Regions from separate parts of the Spirillospora sp. NPDC127506 genome, predicted to be linked through region 3. Evidence: riboswitches for the same ligand, from Rfam matches in the RefSeq annotation. Region 3 holds a riboswitch; each other region holds the start of a gene.

Region 1 (6,258 bases), on a different contig from region 3:
GTCGGACTTGGCGACGCCGCCCTTGTGGACGCGGTCGTCGTAGACCGCCTTGGCCGTCCGCACGTCCAGGCCTTTGGACTCCAGCTGGTCGCGGGCGTCGGCGACCTTCATGCCGATGATCGACGACGGGACGTGCTCGTACTGGCCGGACGTCTGGTACCAGACGGCCCAGCCGAGGAGGAGCGCGGCGACCGCGCCGATGGCGACCAGGACGTAGCGGCCGGTCAGCGCGCCGATCGCGCGGTCGGTGCGGCTGCGCCCCGGGACGTACCCTCCGGCGGGGTCGTCGACGGGCATCGTGCGCGGGTCGAGGACGGCGGTGTGCCCCGGCGCGGGGGTCTCCAGCACGCTGGTGGCGCCGCGGGTGGACTCCTCCATCCGCCGGTCGAAGTCGCGGGGGAGGCCGCCGAACACCTCGGCGACCTCGGCGTGGTACTGGTTCGCGTCCTGCGGGCGGCGCGCCGGGTCGTGGCTGGTCGCGTCCGTGACCAGGTCGTCGACCCGCCGCGGGATGCCGGGGACGACCGTGGACGGCGGCGGCACCGTCTCGTTCACGTGCTTGTACGCGACGGCGAGCGGCGTGCCGGCCTGGTGGGGGAGCCGCCCGGTCAGCAGCTCGAACAGCATGATCCCGGCGGCGTACACGTCGGAGCGGACGTCGGCGCTGCCGGACAGCACCTGCTCGGGCGCGAGGTAGCCGACCGTCCCGATGATCATGCCGGTCTTGGTCATCTTGCTCGCGGTCTCGGCCCGGGCGAGCCCGAAGTCGGCGACCTTGACCTGGCCGTCCTCGGTGATCAGCACGTTCTCGGGCTTGACGTCGCGGTGCACGAGGCCGGCGCGGTGCGCGGCGCCGAGCGCGGCCAGCACCGGCTGCATGATCTCCAGCGCGGCGCGCGGGCCGAACCGGCCGAGCGAGGTCAGCGCGTCGCGGAGCGTGCGGCCCGCGACGTACTCCATCACGAGGAAGACGTGCTCGCCGTCGGTGCGCTGGTCGTAGACCGCGACGACGTTCGGGTGCGACAGCGCCGCCGCGGCCTTCGCCTCGCCGATGAAGCGGGCGACGAAGTCCTCGTCGGCGGCGAGCCCGCCGTGCATCACCTTGATCGCGACGGTGCGGTCGAGGCGGAGGTCGCGCGCGACGTACACCGTGGCCATCCCGCCGCGCGCGATGCGGGACTCAATGCGGTAGCGCCCGTCGAGCACCCGCCCGACGAGTGGATCAGCGACCGTCGTGTCCATCGGTGCGAGTTTACGGGCGAAACGCGGGGGACTTCATCACTCGCGAGTATGAGCATCGATGAGCCCGGGGGCCGGCTCCTCCGGGACGCCCGGTCCGGAAGCGGCAGGCGGGACGCGGCGGCCGCCGCCGCGGGACACGGCCACGCCGGCCAGGCAGAGCAGGCCGCCGCCGAGCGTGATCAGGCCCGGGACCTCGCCGAGGAGCAGCCACGACATGGCGACGACGAGGGCGGGCACGGCGTAGGTCGTGGCGCCCATCTTCCCGGCGGACGTGCGGGCCAGCGCGTAGCCCCAGGTGGTGAACGCGATCGCGGTCGGGAAGACGCCCAGGTACACCATGTTGAGCGTGGCGCCGGCCGGGGCGCCGGCGGCCTGGGAGATCAGCCGCCCGGAGAAGGGCAGGCAGGCCAGCGCGCCGATCGCGCAGGCGAACGTGGTGAACTGGAGCGCGGACGCGTGCCGCAGCGCGGGCTTCTGGCTGACGACGCCCGCCGCGTACGTCACGGCGGCGACCAGGCAGAGCAGCACCCCGCCGACGGACGCGCGGCCCTCCCCGGACATCGACAGCCCGACGACCGCGGCGCCGGCGAACGAGACGGCCAGGCCGGTCAGCAGCCGGGCCGAGACGCCCTCCTTCAGCAGCCAGCCGCCGAGGAGCGCGATCAGGATGGGCCCGATGTTGACGACGAGGGCGGCGGTGCCCGCGTCCACGAGCTGCTCGCCCCAGTTCAGCGCCACCATGTAGGCGCCGAACCACAGGACGCCGGCGGCGATGATGCCCGGCCAGGCGGCCTTCGGCGGCAGCCCCTCGCGCCGGACGAGCCACAGCGCGCCGAGGACGACCGTGCCGGACAGGAGGCGGCCGAGGGCGAGCGCGCCGGGCCCGTACTCGGCGCCTGCACTGCGGATCGAGACGAAGGCGGACGCCCACAGCACCACCGTGACGGTGGCGGCGGCGACCGCGCGCCTGTCGACGCGACCCGGGTTCTCCTGCTGCATGTCACGCACCTTAGGTATGGGTCGTTTCCATGAACACCGAAGGAACGTGCCGGGTTGCGCGGCATGCCCGGGTGAACCCGCCCCAGTCTCGTCACAATGAGGTTTCAGGTCCAGCGAATATTCCTACAGTCAACCATTTAGCGTTGCTACGACGTGGCGAGGCCCTCGAACGGGGAGGACGCCTGCGCGTAGCGGCGCTTCGGGATCCGCCCGGCCAGCCGGGCGAGCCGTCCGCCCTCCACCGCGTGTCGCATCGCCGCGGCCATCCGCGCCGGGTGCTGCGCGCGGGTGACGGCGGTCGCGAGCAGGACGGCGTCGCAGCCCAGCTCCATGGCGAGCGCCGCGTCGGACGCGGTGCCGAGCCCGGCGTCCAGGATCACCGGGACGCCCGCCCGCTCGACGATCAGCTCGATGTTGTGCGGGTTGCGGATGCCGAGCCCCGACCCGATCGGCGAGCCGAGCGGCATCACGGCGGCGCACCCGATCTGCTCCAGGCGGTGCGCCAGCACCGGGTCGTCGTTGGTGTAGGGCAGCACGACGAAGCCGTCGTCGACGAGCTGCTCGGCGGCCTCCACCAGCTCGATCGGGTCGGGCAGCAGCGTGCGCTCGTCCGCGATCACCTCCAGCTTGACCCAGTCGGTGCCGAGCGCCTCCCGGGCCAGCTTCGCGGTGAGCACGGCCTCCCCGGCGGTGAAGCAGCCCGCCGTGTTCGGCAGCACCCTGATGCCGCACTCGGCGAGGACGTCCAGCACCGACCCGCGCGCGGCCGGGTCCACCCGCCGCATCGCGACCGTGGTCAGCTCCGTGCCGGACGCGGTCAGCGCCTCCCGCAGCACCCGCATGCTGGGCGCACCGCCCGTTCCCATGATCAGCCGCGAGCCCAGCTCCTCCCCGGCGATCACCAGCGGGTCGGACATCTCACCCTCCTTGCACGGCGGTCAGCACTTCCAGGCGGTCGTCGTCGCGGAGCGCCGTCGTCTCCCACGCCGAACGGCGGACGACCTCGCCGTTCAGCGCGGCGGCCACACCGGTCCGGGCCGCGGTGACGGACGCGACCGCGTCGGCCACGCTCGCGTCCTCCGGCAGCTCGCGCGGCTCGCCGTTGACGGTCACCTTCATGCGCCCACCTCGGAGAACCGGTCGGGGGCGAACGGCGCGGCGATCTCGGGGACGGGGCCGTCCAGCAGCATCGCGGACAGGATGTCGGCGCTCACCGGGGCCAGCAGGATGCCGTTGCGGAAGTGCCCGGTGCCGGCGAGCAGGCCGGGCAGCGCCGTCGGCCCCATCACCGGCGCGTTGTCCGGGGAGCCGGGGCGCAGCCCGGCGGTGACCTCGGCGAACTCCAGCTCGGTGATGCCGGGCAGCAGCTCGCGGGCGTCCCGCAGCAGCTCCCACAGCCCGCCCGCGGTGACCCGCGTGTCGAAGCCCATCTCCTCCTGGGTCGCGCCGAGGACGACCTCGCCGTCCGCGCGCGGCACCAGGTAGACCGACGAGCCCTTCACCAGCCCCCGCGTGGTCCGCTTGAGGAACGGCACGCGGGTGCGGAGCCGGATCACCTGGCCCTTCACCGGGCGGACGGGCGGGACGGTCCCGGGCGGCAGCCCTTCGAGGTCGCCCGACCACGGCCCGGCCGCGAGCAGGACCCGGTCGGCGCGGAGCACGGTCCCGTCGTCCAGCGCGACCCCGGCCGCCTTGCCGCCCTCGACGACGATCCGCACGGCCCGCCGGCGGACCAGCCGGACGCCGAGCCGCTCCACCGCCGCGAGCAGCGCCGCGGTGAGCCGGCGCGGGTCGATCGAGCCGTCCTCGGGGGCGAGCAGCCCGCCGCGCACGCCGGGCGCGAGCATCGGCTCCGCCCGCCGGCACTCCCGGCCGGTCAGCGCCTGCGCGGGGATGCCGAGGCTCTCCTGGAAGCGGCGCAGGTCGTCCAGGTACTTCAGGTCGTCGGCGTCGAACGCGACCTGGAGCAGCCCGTCGGTGCGGTGGCCGGTGTCCAGGCCGGTCAGCTCCTCCAGCTCCGCGACGAACCCGGCGTACCGGTCGCGGGACGCGAGACCGAGCCGCAGCAGCGGCTCCTCGCCGTAGGTCAGCTCGCTGACGGGGGTGAGCATGCCCGCCGCCACCGAGGAGGCGCCGCTCGCGGGCGCCGGGTCGACCAGCGTGACGGTGCGGTCCTTCGCCGGGGCGCCGCCCCCGGCGGTGCGCCAGGCGGTGGCGAGGCCGATGACCCCGGCTCCCACGATCACGACCTGCATTCGCGCTCCCTTCGCCGGCATGATCCGGATCAGGTCCGGCGGTCGGCGGCCCGTTCCAGCCGCCCTCTCAGCCCGGTCGCACCGGACTCCCGCGCTCTGTACTGGTTTATCCGGTTCCCACCTTACGACCTTGGTGCGGCCGTCCAACATCTGGACAGGTGTCCACCCGGAATTCGCGGCGCATTAGGCTGGCCAATCATGGAGAAGGTCATCGTCGTGGGCGGTGGGCTGGCCGGCGTGCGCGCCGTGGAGGCCCTGCGGAGCAAGGGGTACGAGGGCGCGCTGACGCTCGTGTCGGCGGAGCGGCACCGGCCCTACGACCGGCCGCCGCTGTCGAAGGCCGTCCTCGCGGGCGAGTCCGACGACACGACCGTCGACGCCGACTGGGACGCGCTGCGCTGCGAGCTGCTGCTCGGCGAGCGCGCCACCGCCCTGCGCCTGGACGGGCCGGGGCGCGGCGGCGTGCTCGCGTCCACGGCGGGCGACCTGCGGTTCGACGGGCTGGTCATCGCGACCGGCGCGGCCCCGGTCACGCTGCCGGGCGAGGGCCGCCAGCGCGTCCTGCGGACCATCGACGACGCCCGCGACCTGCGCTCCCGGCTGACCGCGGGCGCCCGCATCGTGATCGTCGGCGCGGGCTGGATCGGCGCCGAGGTCGCGACCACCGCCGCGAAGCGGGGCTGCCGCGTCACCGTCGTGGAGGCGGCCGACACCCCGCTCGCCAACGCGATCGGGCCCGAAGTGGGCGCGCTGACCGCCCCCTGGTACGCCGAGGCGGGCGTCGAGCTGCGCACCGGCGTCAAGGTCGCGGCCGTCGACGGCGGCGGCCTCGTGCTCGCCGGCGGAGGCCGGATCGACGCCGACGAGGTCGTGGCCGGCATCGGGGTCCGCCCGGAGGTGTCCTGGCTGGAGGGCTCGGGCCTGCTGGTGGAGCGCGGCGTGGTCACCGACGCCTCGTTCCGCGTCTACCACGGCGGGGAGGAGCCGGGCTCCCTCCGCCCGGACGTGGTGGCGGTCGGCGACTGCGCGGCCTGGTGGTCGCGGCGGTACGGGCGGCGGCTCCTCGTCGAGCACTGGGACACCGCGCTCAACGCCCCCGAGACCGCCGCCGCGGCCCTTCTCGGCGAGGACGCGTCGTACGACGCCGCCCCGTACTTCTGGTCCGAGCAGTTCGGGCGGATGGTGCAGTACGCGGGCAGCCACGCGGCGTCCGAGTGGCTGGTCCACCGCGGCGACCCGTCCGGCCGGAAGTGGGCCGCGGTGTGGCTGACCGGCGACCGCCTCGACGCGATCCTCACCGTCGGCAGGCCCCGTGACCTGGTGCAGGCGAGGCGGGTGATCGCCGCCGGGACGCCCGTTGACCCCGAGGCGATCGCCGACCCGGACGTCCCCGTCCGCCAGGCCGTCCGCTGACCGCGATCGCGGCGGGAAGCCGACGGCTGTCCAGGGGGTTTGAGATTTCCGGCGGCGTGGTAGCAAGGGGGCGTGACGCAGATGCACGCAACCGTTGACAGCGCACTCGACCCCCGGACCGACGCCCTCGCCGGCGAATGGCTCACCCTCCGCGAGACCGCGGAGCGGCTCGGGATCAAGCCCAACCGGATCAAGCAGCTCGTCCACGAGCACCGGATCCTCGCGGTGCGCCGGAACGGGGAGCCGATGGTGCCCGCGGCCTTCATCAAGGACGGCCAGGTCATCAAGGGCCTCCCCGGCACGCTCACCCTCCTGTCGGACGCCGGGTTCGACGACGTGGAGACCATCC
Region 2 (6,258 bases), on a different contig from region 3:
GGGCCGCGGCGAGCAGCCGCGCCCGGTTGCGGCGCACGTCGGCGCGCACCGCGCGGGCGGGGGCCGTCGGCGTGTCGTCGCTGGTCACGTGGGTCCTCGGTCCTTTCCCGGCGGGTATGGGCCTGCGGCGATTCGGGGGGATCCGCGGCTTTGGAACGGTCCCTCGATACTATCCGCGCCGGGCCGCCCGTTCCGCGCCGGGAGGGGCCGGCCCGCCGCGGCCGGTGCCGCGGCGGGCCTGCGCCGACCTGCGCCGACGTCAGGACGGGCCGGGGGAGACGGGCAGCTGCACCCGCCCGCCCGCGGCGCGGAACTCCGCCGCCTTCTCCCGCATCCCGGCGGCGAGGGCCGCCTCGCCGTCCAGCCCGCGCTCGTCGGCGTACCGCCGGACGTCCCGGGTGATCTTCATCGAGCAGAAGTGCGGGCCGCACATCGAGCAGAAGTGCGCGGTCTTCGCCGGGGCCGCCGGGAGCGTCTCGTCGTGGAACGCGCGTGCCGTGTCCGGGTCGAGGGACAGGTTGAACTGGTCCTCCCACCGGAAGTCGAACCGCGCCTCCGACAGCGCGTCGTCCCACGCCCGCGCCCCCGGATGGCCCTTGGCCAGGTCGGCGGCGTGGGCGGCGATCTTGTAGGCGATGACGCCCGCCTTCACGTCCTCGCGGTCCGGCAGCCCGAGGTGCTCCTTCGGGGTGACGTAGCAGAGCATCGCGGTCCCGTGCCAGCCGATCATCGCGGCGCCGATCGCCGAGGTGATGTGGTCGTAGCCGGGCGCGATGTCGGTGGTCAGCGGGCCGAGCGTGTAGAACGGCGCCCCGTCGCACCACTCCTGCTGCAGGTCGACGTTCTCCTTGATCTTGTGCATCGGGACGTGGCCGGGCCCCTCGTTCATCACCTGGTTGCCGTGCTCGGCCGCGATCCGCGTCAGCTCGCCCTGCGTGCGCAGCTCGGCGAACTGCGCCTCGTCGTTGGCGTCCGCGATGCAGCCGGGGCGCAGGCCGTCCCCGAGGGACCAGGTGACGTCGTAGGCGGCGAAGATCTCGCACAGCTCCCGGAAGTGCGTGTACAGGAAGTTCTCCTCGTGGTGCGCGAGGCACCACGCCGCCATGATCGAGCCGCCCCGCGACACGATGCCCGTCTTGCGCCGCGCGGTCAGCGGCACGTACCGCAGCAGGACCCCCGCGTGGACGGTCATGTAGTCGACGCCCTGCTCGGCCTGCTCGATCACCGTGTCGCGGAACAGGTCCCAGGTCAGCTCCGCGGGGTCGCCGCCCGCCTTCTCCACCGCCTGGTACAGCGGGACGGTCCCGACCGGCACCGGCGAGTTGCGCAGGATCCACTCCCGCGTCGTGTGGATGTCCCGGCCGGTGGACAGGTCCATGATCGTGTCGGCGCCCCACCGGGTCGCCCAGGTCATCTTCTCGACCTCGTCCTCGATCGAGGACGCCACCGCCGAGTTGCCGATGTTCGCGTTCACCTTCACGAGGAAGTTCCGCCCGATGACCATCGGCTCGATCTCGGGGTGGTTGACGTTCGCGGGCAGCACCGCCCGGCCGGCGGCCAGCTCGTCCCGGACGAACTCCGGGCGCACGCCCTCCCGCAGCGCCGCGAACTCCATCTCCGGCGTGATCTCGCCCCGCCGCGCGTACGCGCGCTGCGTCACCGCGCCGCCGGTCGCGCGCCGCGGCCGGCGGGGCGGGAAGTCCTCCCGCGCGGGCGCCCGCCGCCCGTCGTCCCCGGGCCGCGCCGGGCGCCCCTCGTACGGCGCGGTGTCGCCCCGCTCGGCGATCCACGCCTCCCGCAGCGCAGGCAGCCCCCGCCGGACGTCGACCTCCCGCGCCGGATCGGTGTACGGCCCCGACGTGTCGTACAGGACGACGACATCGCCGTTGGTCAGCGGCACCTCCCGCATCGGGACCCGGAGGTCCGGCCGCGACCCCTGCAGGTAGGTCTTGCGGGCAGCTGGAACCACACGTTGTGTCATGACGACTCGATCTCTCCCTACGCCGGCATTACCCGGTCAGGTTCATGCGGTCAGCGGCCGTCCCAGCCGCTATCTCAGCCCGGTTCGCCGGGCACCCGCGATCTGTCGCCCCCGACGCTAACCCGCGGCACCCCGGTTGCCGCAACCGCCGCCTCCGGGGTAGAACGCGCCCGCGCGAGGCCCTGAGAGGATCGGGGCATGTTCGACCCTCACCAGGAGTACACGCTGACCCCGGTCGGCCATGTCTCGTCCGCGCTGACCGACCGCGAGTCCGCGCCCAAGCAGGGGACCGAGGGCGCGCCCGAGGCATGGCTGGTCTTCGAGCCGGCCGTGCTCCCGGCGCTGGAGGGCCTCCGCCCGGGCGACCGGGTCTTCGTGCTGACGTGGCTGCACCTGTCGCCCCGGGACGTCCTGCGCGTCCACCCGCGCGACGACCCGTCCACCCCGATGCGCGGGGTGTTCGCGACGCGCTCCCCGGACCGCCCCAACCCGATCGGCCTGCACCCGGTCGAGGTCCTGGAGGTGACGGGCCGCTGCGTCCGCGTCAGCGGCCTGGAGGCCCTCGACGGCACCCCGATCGTGGACGTGAAACCGATCCTCGCCTGCGAACCCGGCGGGTAGGCCGCCGGGCCGGGGGAGCGCGGCGGGTTCGCGGTCGCCGCCCGCCCCCCGCCCGCCGCGCCGTCAGCCCGCGGTGACGAGGTAGAGCAGGCCCGCCAGCGTCGAGGCCGAGCCGATCTCCCCGCGCGCGGCGCGCGCGGGGACCGACGCCAACGGGACCCACTCGATCCGCTCGGCCTCCACGTCGGTCGGCGCCCCGACCCGCTCGGCGCCGTCCGCCCGGTAGATGTGATAAACGCCATCGTGGACGCCGGGTGACGGCCGCACGTCGAGCAGGTGCCGGACGGTCCCCGCGCGGTATCCGGTCTCCTCGACCAGCTCCCGCGCGGCCGCCTCGCCGGGGTCTTCGCCCGGTTCGACTCGTCCGCCGGGAATCTCCCAACCCCACTGGTCGGTGATGAACCGGTGCCGCCAGATCAGCAGCACCCGGCCCTCCCCGTCGACCGCCGCGACGCCCGCCGCGGGCCGCACCCGCACGAGATGATGGTCGAACCGGCGCCCGTCCGGGAGTTCGACATCGGCCAGCCGCACGTCCATCCAGGGGCTGTCGTAGACCGACCTCTCCCCGTAGACCGTCCATCTCATGGATGGACGCTATCGGGGCCTTTCAAACCCTTACCGGTAGGGTCAGGATCAAGGGGACCAGGGGAGGCGATCGCGTCGGTGAGCACACTGCAGGAGGCCCCGCAGGACCGGATCTTCACGGTGCCCAACGTGCTGAGCGTGGCACGGCTCGTGGGCGTCCCGCTGTTCCTGTGGCTGGTCTTGGCCGAGGCGGACGGGTGGGCGATCGGCGTGCTGGTGTTCGCCGGCCTGTCCGACTGGCTGGACGGCAAGCTGGCGCGCGCGCTGAACCAGACCAGCAAGCTCGGCACGGTGCTCGACCCGGCCGCCGACCGCCTCTACATCCTCGCCACGCTGATCGGGCTCACCATCCGCGACATCATCCCGCTGTGGCTGGTGGTGCTGCTCGTCGCCCGGGAGTTCGCGATCCTGCCGATCGCGCCGATCGTCCGGCGGCTCGGGTACGGCGGCACGCTGCCCGTCCACTTCATCGGCAAGGCGGGCACCATGTGCCTGCTGTACGCCTTCCCGCTGCTGCTGCTGGGCGACCACGACGGCGGCGCGGCGACCGCGGCGAAGGTCGCCGGCTGGTCCTTCGCCATCTGGGGGACGGGCCTGTACTGGTGGGCGGCCGTCCTCTACTGGACGCAGACGCGGCAACTGGTGCTGGCCGGCCGCGACTCGCCCCCGGCCCCCGGGCCGGACGCCGCGCGCGCACCGGACGACCGGCGCGATCCGGGCGCGGACCCGCCGGCCGGCGACCAGAAGGGAGCTGAGACCCCCCGATGAAGGCCGTCGTGATGGCGGGAGGCGAGGGGACGCGGCTGCGTCCGATGACCGCCAACCAGCCCAAGCCGCTGCTGCCGCTCGTCAACCGGCCGATCATGGAGCACGTGCTCCGGCTGCTGAAGCGGCACGGGTTCACCGAGACCGTGGTCACCGTCCAGTTCCTGGCCGCGCTGATCCGCAACTACTTCGGCGACGGCGAGGAGCTCGGCATGTCGCTGAGCTACGCGACGGAGGAGATCCCGCTCGGCACCGCCGGCAGCGTCAAGAACGCCGAGGAGGCGCTGCGCGACGACCGGTTCCTCGTGATCTCGGGGGACGCGCTCACCGACATCGACCTCACCGACATGGTGCGGTTCCACAAGGAGAACGACGCGCTCGTCACCATCGGGCTGAAGCGGGTCCCGAACCCGCTCGAATTCGGCATCATCATCGTGGACGACGAGGGCCGCGTGCAGCGGTTCCTGGAGAAGCCCACCTGGGGCCAGGTGTTCTCCGACACCGTCAACACCGGCATCTACGTGATGGAGCCCGAGGTCCTCGAACACGTCGCGGAGGGCGAGCCCGTCGACTGGTCGGGGGACGTGTTCCCTAAGCTCCTCGCCGAGGGGGCCCGCCTGTTCGGGTACGTGGCCGACTGCTACTGGGAGGACGTCGGCACCCACGAGAGCTACCTCAAGGCCCAGGCCGACATGCTGTCGGGCCAGGTCGGCATCGAGCTGGACGGCTTCGAGATGTCCCCGGGCGTGTGGGTCGCCGAAGGAGCCGAGGTGGACGCCGAGGCCGTGCTCAAAGGGCCGCTCTACATCGGCGACTACGCCAAGGTCGAGGCGGGCGTCGAACTGCGCGAGTACACCGTCCTCGGCAGCAACGTCGTGGTGAAGGAGGGCGCGTTCCTGCACCGCGCCATCGTCCACGACAACGTGTTCGTCGCGCCGTCCACGAACCTGCGCGGCTGCGTCATCGGCAAGAACACCGACATCATGGCCGGAGCCCGCGTCGAGGAGGGCGCGGTCATCGGGGACGAATGCGTCATCGAGGCCGAGGCGTACGTCTCCAGCGGCGTGAAGGTCTACCCGTTCAAGACCATCGAGGCCGGCGCGGTCGTCAACACCAGCGTCATCTGGGAGTCGCGCGGGCAGCGCAACCTGTTCGGGCCGCGCGGCGTGTCCGGGCTCGTCAACGTCGAGATCACCCCCGAGCTGGCGGTGCGGCTGGCCTCCGCCTACGCCACCACGCTGAAGAAGGGCTCCACGGTCGTCACCGGACGCGACGTCTCGCGCGCCGCCCGCACCCTCAAACGCGCCGTGAACAGCGCGCTCACCGCCAGCGCCATCAACGTCAACGACCTGGAGGCGACCCCGCTCACCGTCGCCCGGTTCGAGACCGGCCGCGAGGACGCCGTCGGCGGCATCTACATCCGCACCACCCTCGGCGACCCGCAGGGCGTCGACATCCTGTTCCTCGACGCGGGCGGCGCCGACCTGTCCCAGGCGGCGCAGCGCAAGCTGGAGCGCGTCTTCGGCCGCCAGGAGTACCGCCGCGCGTTCCCCGGCGAGATCGCCGAGCTCACCTACCCGCCGCGCGTCGTCGAGACCTACACCCGCGACCTGCTGCGCCGCGTCGACATCCGCGGCGTCCGCGAGGCCGGGCTGAAGATCGTCCTGGACTGCGCGGGCGGCGTCGCCTCCCTCGTCCTGCCGAACCTGCTCGGCAAGGTCGGCGTGGAGGTCCTCACCCGCAACGCCGGGCTGGACGAGGCCAACCCGACCGAGACGCTCGCCGAGCGCATGCGCGACCTGGAGCGCCTCGGCGACCTGGTGTCCTCCTCGCGCGCCGCCTTCGGCGTCCGCTTCGACCCGGTCGGCGAGCGGATCTCCCTCGTGGACGAGAACGGCGAGCTGGTCGGCGACGACCGCGCCCTCCTCGTCATGCTCGACCTGGTCGCGGCCGAGCGGCGCGGCGGAAAGGTGGCGCTGCCGGTGACCACGACGCGGGTCGCCGAGCAGGTGTGCCGGTTCCACGGCGTGCAGGTCGAGTGGACCTCCACCTCCCAGGACGTCCTCACCAAGGCCGCCGCCCAGCCCAGCGTGATCTTCGCCGGGGACGGCCGCGGCGGGTTCCTGATGCCCGAGTTCAGCGGCACCGTCGACGGCATCGCGGCGTTCGTCCGCCTCGTCGGCCTCGTCGCGCGCACCCGCCTGACGCTGTCCCAGATCGACCGCCGCATCCCCGACGCGCACCTGCTGCGCCGCTCCGTCCCGACGCCGTGGGCGGCCAAGGGCAGCGTGATGCGGCACGTCGTG
Region 3 (6,258 bases):
CAGCGCGACCTGTCCGGCTTCCAGCACCTGCACCCGACCGAGATCGGGGGAGGCGTCTGGACCGTCCCGATCGAGCTGCCCGAGCCCGGCGTGTACCGGTTCTTCACCGACATCCAGCCGGACGGCGCGGCGCGGCAGCTCACGCTCGGCACCGACGTCTTCGCCCCGGGCACCATGCGGCGCACCCCGCTGCCGAAGCCCGCGCAGGTCGCGAAGGTGGACGGGTACGAGGTGAAGCTCACCGGCGGCCTCACTCCCGGCAAGTCCACCGAGCTCACCCTCACGGTCAGCAAGGGCGGCGAGCCGGTCACCGACCTGCAGCCGTATCTTGAGGCGTACGGGCACCTGGTCGCGCTGCGGCAGGGCGACCTCGCCTACCTCCACGTCCACCCGGACGGCGAGCCCGGCGACGGCGCGACCAAGCCCGGTCCCGGCATCACGTTCTCCGCCGAGGCTCCGAGTGCCGGCGCATACCGCCTGTACCTGGACTTCAAGCACGGCGGCAAGGTCCGCACCGCCGAGTTCACCGTGCACGCGGGCGATGCCGGGGTACCGGCGGAGGAGCCCGCGCACGACGACCGGCCGCACACCCACTGAGTTCCGCACGGTCGAGGCAGAGGAGGAGAGCGATGAGCACGGACACCGAGTCCGGGCGTATCGAGCTGGCGATCGGCGGGATGACGTGCGCGTCGTGCGCCAACCGCATCGAGCGGAAGCTCAACAAGATGGACGGCGTGACCGCGACCGTCAACTACGCCACCGAGAAGGCCAGCGTCGAGTTCGCCCCCGGCGTCGCCCCGGAGGACCTGGTCGCCACCGTCGAGCAGGCCGGCTACACCGCCGCGCTCCCGGCCGCCCCCGCGGCCGGCGGCGGCCCGGCGCAGGAGCCCGAGCCGGACGACGGCCTGCGCCCGCTGCGCCAGCGGCTGATCACGTCGGTCGTCCTGTCGGTCCCGGTCATCGCGATGGCGATGATCCCGGCGATCCAGTTCGAGGGCTGGCAGTGGCTGTCGCTGACGCTCGCCGCACCGGTCGTCGTGTACGCGGGCTGGCCGTTCCACCGGGCCGCGGCGATCAACCTGCGGCACGGCGCCGCGACGATGGACACGCTGATCTCGCTCGGCACGCTCGCCGCGTTCGGCTGGTCGCTGTGGGCGCTGTTCTTCGGCACCGCGGGCGAGCTGGGCGTCAAGCACGGCTTCGAGTTCTCCATGACTCGCTCGGACGGGTCGATGAACATCTACCTCGAGGCCGCGGCCGGCGTGACCATGTTCATCCTGGCCGGACGCTACTTCGAGACGCGGTCCAAGCGCCGCGCCGGCGCCGCGCTGCGCGCCCTGCTGGAGTTGGGCGCCAAGGAGGTCTCGGTCGTCCGCAACGGGCGCGAGGAGCGCATCCCGGTCGACCGCCTGGCGGTCGGGGACGTGTTCGTCGTCCGCCCCGGCGAGAAGATCGCCACGGACGGGACGGTCGAGGAGGGCTCGTCCGCCGTGGACGCGTCCATGCTGACCGGCGAGTCCGTCCCAGTCGAGGTCGGGCCGGGCGACGCCGTCGTCGGCGCGACCGTGAACGCGGGCGGCCGCCTGCTGGTGCGCGCGACCCGCGTCGGCGCCGACACCCAGCTCGCCCAGATGGCGCGGCTGGTGGAGGAGGCGCAGACCGGCAAGGCGCAGGTGCAGCGGCTCGCCGACCGCATCTCCGGGATCTTCGTCCCGATCGTGATCGCGCTGGCGGTCGGCACGCTCGGCTTCTGGATCGGCACCGGCGAGCCCCTCGCCGGCGCGTTCACCGCCGCCGTCGCCGTGCTGATCATCGCCTGCCCGTGCGCGCTCGGCCTCGCCACCCCGACCGCCCTCATGGTCGGGACCGGGCGCGGCGCGCAGCTCGGCATCCTGATCAAGGGTCCGGAGGTCCTGGAGTCGACCCGCGCGATCGACACCGTCGTCCTGGACAAGACCGGCACCGTCACCACCGGGAAGATGGCGCTGGTGGACGTCGTCACGGCCGACGGCGTCTCCGAGGCCGACGTGCTGCGGCTGGCGGGGGCGCTGGAGAACGCGTCCGAGCACCCGATCGCGCAGGCGATCGCCAAGGGCGCCGTGGACCGGGTCGGCGAGCTCGGCGCGGTCGAGGACTTCGCGAACGTCGAGGGCCTCGGCGTCCAGGGGATCGTGGACGGGCACGGCGTCCTCGCGGGGCGTCCGCAGCTCCTGGCCGAGTGGTCGCAGCACCTCACGCCCGGCCTGGAGCGCGCGATGGAGGAGGCGCAGGCGCTCGGCCGCACGGCCGTCGCGGTCGGCTGGGACGGCGCCGCCCGCGCGGTGATCACCGTCGCGGACCAGGTCAAGCCGACCTCCGCCGAGGCGATCGCGCAGCTGAAGGCCCTCGGCCTGCGCCCGGTCCTGCTGACCGGCGACAACGAGACCGTCGCCCGCACGGTCGCGGAGGCGGTCGGGATCGGCGAGGTCATCGCCGAGGTCCTGCCCCAGGACAAGGTGGACGTCGTCAAGCGCCTCCAGTCCGAGGGGCGGACCGTGGCGATGGTGGGCGACGGGGTCAACGACGCCGCGGCGCTCGCCCAGGCCGACCTGGGCCTCGCGATGGGCACCGGGACGGACGTGGCGATCGAGGCGTCCGACCTGACGCTGGTCCGCGGCGACCTGCGGGCCGCGGCCGACGCGATCCGGCTGTCGCGCCGCACGCTCGGCACGATCAAGGGCAACCTGTTCTGGGCGTTCGCCTACAACGTGGCGGCCCTGCCGCTCGCGGCGTCCGGCCTGCTCACCCCGATGATCGCCGGCGGCGCGATGGCGTTCTCCTCGGTCTTCGTGGTCAGCAACAGCCTCCGGCTGCGCCGCTTCAAGCCCCTGACGGCCGCCCCGGCCGCCGCCGTCCCGGCGACCGCCGAGACCGGCCGGCAGAAGGCCCCGACCCTCAGCTGACCCGCTTCCGGCGAGCGCGCGGCCCCACCCGGGACCGCGCGCTCGCTCATGTCGACCCCGCGGCCCATGACGACTGACTCGTCCGGGCGAGTCCCCCGCGGACAGAGCAGGCCCCGGCGCGGGCCGGGGCCTGTGGTGGTGAACCGAGCCGGAACGGGGAAGGCTCGTTCGTCAGCGGACCTTCGTCAGCGGACCTTCGGGACGTTGCCGAAGAGGGGGGCGACCTTGGCCCAGCGGTGGAGCTGGCAGCCGTCCCCGCGGGTGAACTTGGCGTCGATCTTTTCGCCCCGCCAGGTGCCCCGCACCGTGGCGATCTCGGGACCGCCGTAGATGTCGGTGCACATCTGGTCCTTCGGGACGGGCTTGAAGGGTTCCTTGGCCTTGGTCAGGGCCGCGCATGCGTCGGCGGCCTTCGGATGGGTACCGCCAGGGGGATCGCAGGTCAGCGTCCAGGTCTTGGCGGGGGCCTCCGCGGAGGCCTTGACCTTGATGGTGAGGGAGTCTCCCGGGGTGCCGGAGGGCTGTACGGACGTCGTGCCGGACGGCGCTTCGGCGGGGTCTCCGTTGGCCTGTTCGTCGCCGCAGGCGGCCAAGGTCAGGAGCATGGCCAGCCCGGGCGCTGCGAAGAGGAGCGTCCGATACCGCATGCGTGATTCGACGCAGGGCGGGTTCGCGCGGTTCCATGGGGGTGTGATGAATTTCGGGGAAGACGTGCCGGCGGTGGGCGCGGCCGACGTCCCGCAGGACGGCTACCTGCTGGACGTCCGCGAACAGGACGAGTGGGACGCGGGCCATGCGCCCGAGGCGGTCCACATCCCCATGCGGCAGCTGAGCGACCGCGCCGGCGAGATCCCGCGCGACCGGGAGGTGTACGTGATCTGCCGGTCCGGCGTGCGGTCGGCGCAGGTCACGGTGGCGCTCAACCAGGCGGGGTGGCTGGCGCGGAACGTCGACGGCGGGATGAAGGGCTGGGTCGAGGCCGGGCGCCCCATGGAGGGCGCGGGCGGCGGCCCGCCGTATGTGGCGTGATCACCCCTTTTGGTAGTTGACGGGCGGTTGTACGATCGGCTCCGACCGATAACCGCGGGAGCTCGGGCCGAGAGCCGGGCTGAGAGGGCGGCCTGCAAGGCGTCGCCGACCGCATGAACCTGTCCGGGTAATGCCGGCGTAGGGAGCGTGTGTCCCGTGACGTCCGACGTCGAAAAGCGCCCTGAGGCCAACGAGGCCCCCTTCACCCTCGACGAACCCGCCCCCAAGGTCCTCGGGTTCTGGGACCAGAGCGCGTTCTGGGCCAACCTGGGCGTCAGCCTCCTCGCCTTCTCCGGCGCCTACACCGTCCTCGCGCCGGACGACGACGGCGCGCCGACCATCTCCATCATGGCGGGCATCGTCGCGATGGCCGTCGGGACGGTCATCGGCGGGCTCATGCTCGGCCTCGCCGCGGTCCCGGGCGCCCGCACCGGCCAGCCCGCGATGGTGCTGCTGCGCGGCCTGTTCGGCGCGCGGCTGTCGTACGCGCCGACGGTCCTGAACATCGCGCAGCTCATCGGCTGGGGGACGTTCGAACTGATCGTCATCGCGGACGCGGCCCGCGAGCTGTGGGACGGCGTGCCGCGCTGGGGCTACGTGGTCGCCGCCGGGGCGATCACCACGGTGCTGACGGTGTGGCCGCTCGGCTCGGTGCGGCTGCTGCGCCGCTACGTGACGGTCGCGGTGGCGATCGCGCTCGTCTACTTCTACGTGGAGCTCGTCCGGCAGCCGCTGCCCGACCTGACGGAGGGCTCGTGGGGCGGCTTCTGGATCGGCGCCGACGCGGCGCTCGCCGTGTCGATCTCGTGGGTTCCGGTCGCCGCCGACTACACCCGGCACTCCCGGACGGAACGGGCGGCGTTCGGCGCGGCGTCCGTCGGCTACTCCGCCACGCAGATCATCGCCTACGTCCTCGGCCTGCTGGCGCTCGCGCTGGTCGCGGGCGACAGCGGCAGGGTGTTCGACCCCTTCCTCGGCCCGACGCTCGGCGTGGTGTTCTTCGCGGTCTTCGTGCTGCGGGAGGCGGACCAGTCGTTCGCCGACACCTACTCCACCGCCGTCTCGATCCAGAACCTGTTCCCGCGCGCCGACCGCCGGGTGCTGAGCGTCGCGCTCGGGACCGGCATCACCGTCCTCGCGCTGGTCCTGGACATCGGCGACTACGCGGGCTTCCTGACCCTGATCGGCTCGGTCTTCGTCCCGATGCTGGGCGTCCTCGCCGCCGACTTCTTCCTGGGCCGGCGCCACCGCTCGTCCGCCGAGCCCGGCGAGGGCGGCGGTGCGCCGTCCGAGGCGGAGGCCGCGGCGCGGCTGGACGGGTGGGACGTGTCGCGGCGGGCGCCGTCGCGGTGGGGGATGATCGCGGCGTGGGCGGCGGGGTTCGTCGTCTACCAGCTGATCAACCCGGGCACGGTGCGGCACTGGGCGGGGTTCTGGCGGGACGTCCGGGACGCGCTGCACTTCGTCCCGCAGACCTGGATGAGCGCCTCGCTGCTGTCGTTCCTGGTGGCCGGGGCCGCCGCGCTGCTCATCGGGCGGGTTACCAGGCGGTAGCCTTACCAAAAGGTAAGGTTCACGTGGCAATTTACGATGCAAGTTACCCGGCGGCGTGCCGGAGTCCGGTGGCACGATGACAGACGTGTACCAGCACGTCCACGATCCGATCGCGCGGGCGGTCATCGAGAGCGCCGCCGACGCCATCGTGGCCGTCGACCAGCAGCACCGGGTGACCGTGTGGAACCCCGCCGCCGAGCGGATGTTCGGCTGGAGCGCCGCGGAGATGATCGGGCGCGTCCCGCCCATCGTCCCGGACGAGCTGAAGGCCGAGCACAACGCCGTCCAGGAGCGGCTCCTCACCCGGCCCGCCGGCGAGGGCGAGAGCGGGCAGATCTCGATCGCCACCCGCCGGTTCCACCAGGACGGCCGCCTCATCGACGTCCGCATCGACACGAGCCTGCTGAAAGACCCCAGTGGGACGCTGCTCGGCTGGGTGGGCGTGTACCACCCGGTCGAAGAGGACGAGATCGTCCAGCACCACATGACCGAGCGGGCGCGGCTCGTCCGGCGGCTGAACGACATCGTCGCCGACCTGAACGCCGAGCTCGACCTGGGCGTCGTCCTCGACCGGATCACCGCCGCGCTCATCGAGCTGACCGGAGCCGACGCGGGCGGGTTCGTCCGGATCGAGGGGGACCGGCTGCGGCTGGTCAGCATGTCCGGGCTGCCGGAGCACATGCGCGGCCGGACGGCGGAGCTGCGGCCCAGCCTGGTCGGGGAGCTGCTGCGG

Evidence for each region. A riboswitch is a leader RNA that binds a small molecule or an ion and turns the genes downstream of it on or off. The one in region 3 is predicted to bind thiamine pyrophosphate.
Region 1: linked by a shared signal. The riboswitch ahead of thiO (glycine oxidase ThiO) and the one ahead of ABTW95_RS03130 (purine-cytosine permease family protein) in region 3 are both predicted to bind thiamine pyrophosphate.
Region 2: linked by a shared signal. The riboswitch ahead of thiC (phosphomethylpyrimidine synthase ThiC) and the one ahead of ABTW95_RS03130 (purine-cytosine permease family protein) in region 3 are both predicted to bind thiamine pyrophosphate.

The regions. Positions count from the first base shown of each region.
Region 1 is NZ_JBEORG010000026.1:10,011-16,268, forward strand. It holds gene pknB (Stk1 family PASTA domain-containing Ser/Thr kinase) at 1-1,242, opposite strand, end outside; gene ABTW95_RS23310 (DMT family transporter) at 1,279-2,241, opposite strand; gene ABTW95_RS23315 (thiazole synthase) at 2,388-3,158, opposite strand; gene thiS (sulfur carrier protein ThiS) at 3,160-3,360, opposite strand; gene thiO (glycine oxidase ThiO) at 3,357-4,496, opposite strand; TPP riboswitch at 4,486-4,599, opposite strand; gene ABTW95_RS23330 (NAD(P)/FAD-dependent oxidoreductase) at 4,695-5,909, shown strand; gene ABTW95_RS23335 (Rv2175c family DNA-binding protein) at 5,991-6,258, shown strand, end outside.
Region 2 is NZ_JBEORG010000050.1:2,650-8,907, reverse strand. It holds gene ABTW95_RS31250 (TetR/AcrR family transcriptional regulator) at 1-88, opposite strand, end outside; gene thiC (phosphomethylpyrimidine synthase ThiC) at 260-1,981, opposite strand; TPP riboswitch at 1,977-2,090, opposite strand; gene tsaA (tRNA (N6-threonylcarbamoyladenosine(37)-N6)-methyltransferase TrmO) at 2,180-2,602, shown strand; gene ABTW95_RS31235 (NUDIX hydrolase) at 2,666-3,187, opposite strand; gene clsA (cardiolipin synthase ClsA) at 3,266-3,955, shown strand; gene ABTW95_RS31225 (sugar phosphate nucleotidyltransferase) at 3,952-6,258, shown strand, end outside.
Region 3 is NZ_JBEORG010000002.1:102,025-108,282, reverse strand. It holds gene ABTW95_RS03150 (DUF8832 domain-containing protein) at 1-597, shown strand, start outside; gene ABTW95_RS03145 (heavy metal translocating P-type ATPase) at 630-2,942, shown strand; gene ABTW95_RS03140 (SSI family serine proteinase inhibitor) at 3,128-3,589, opposite strand; gene ABTW95_RS03135 (rhodanese-like domain-containing protein) at 3,636-3,971, shown strand; TPP riboswitch at 4,016-4,133, shown strand; gene ABTW95_RS03130 (purine-cytosine permease family protein) at 4,128-5,525, shown strand; gene ABTW95_RS03125 (PAS domain-containing protein) at 5,602-6,258, shown strand, end outside.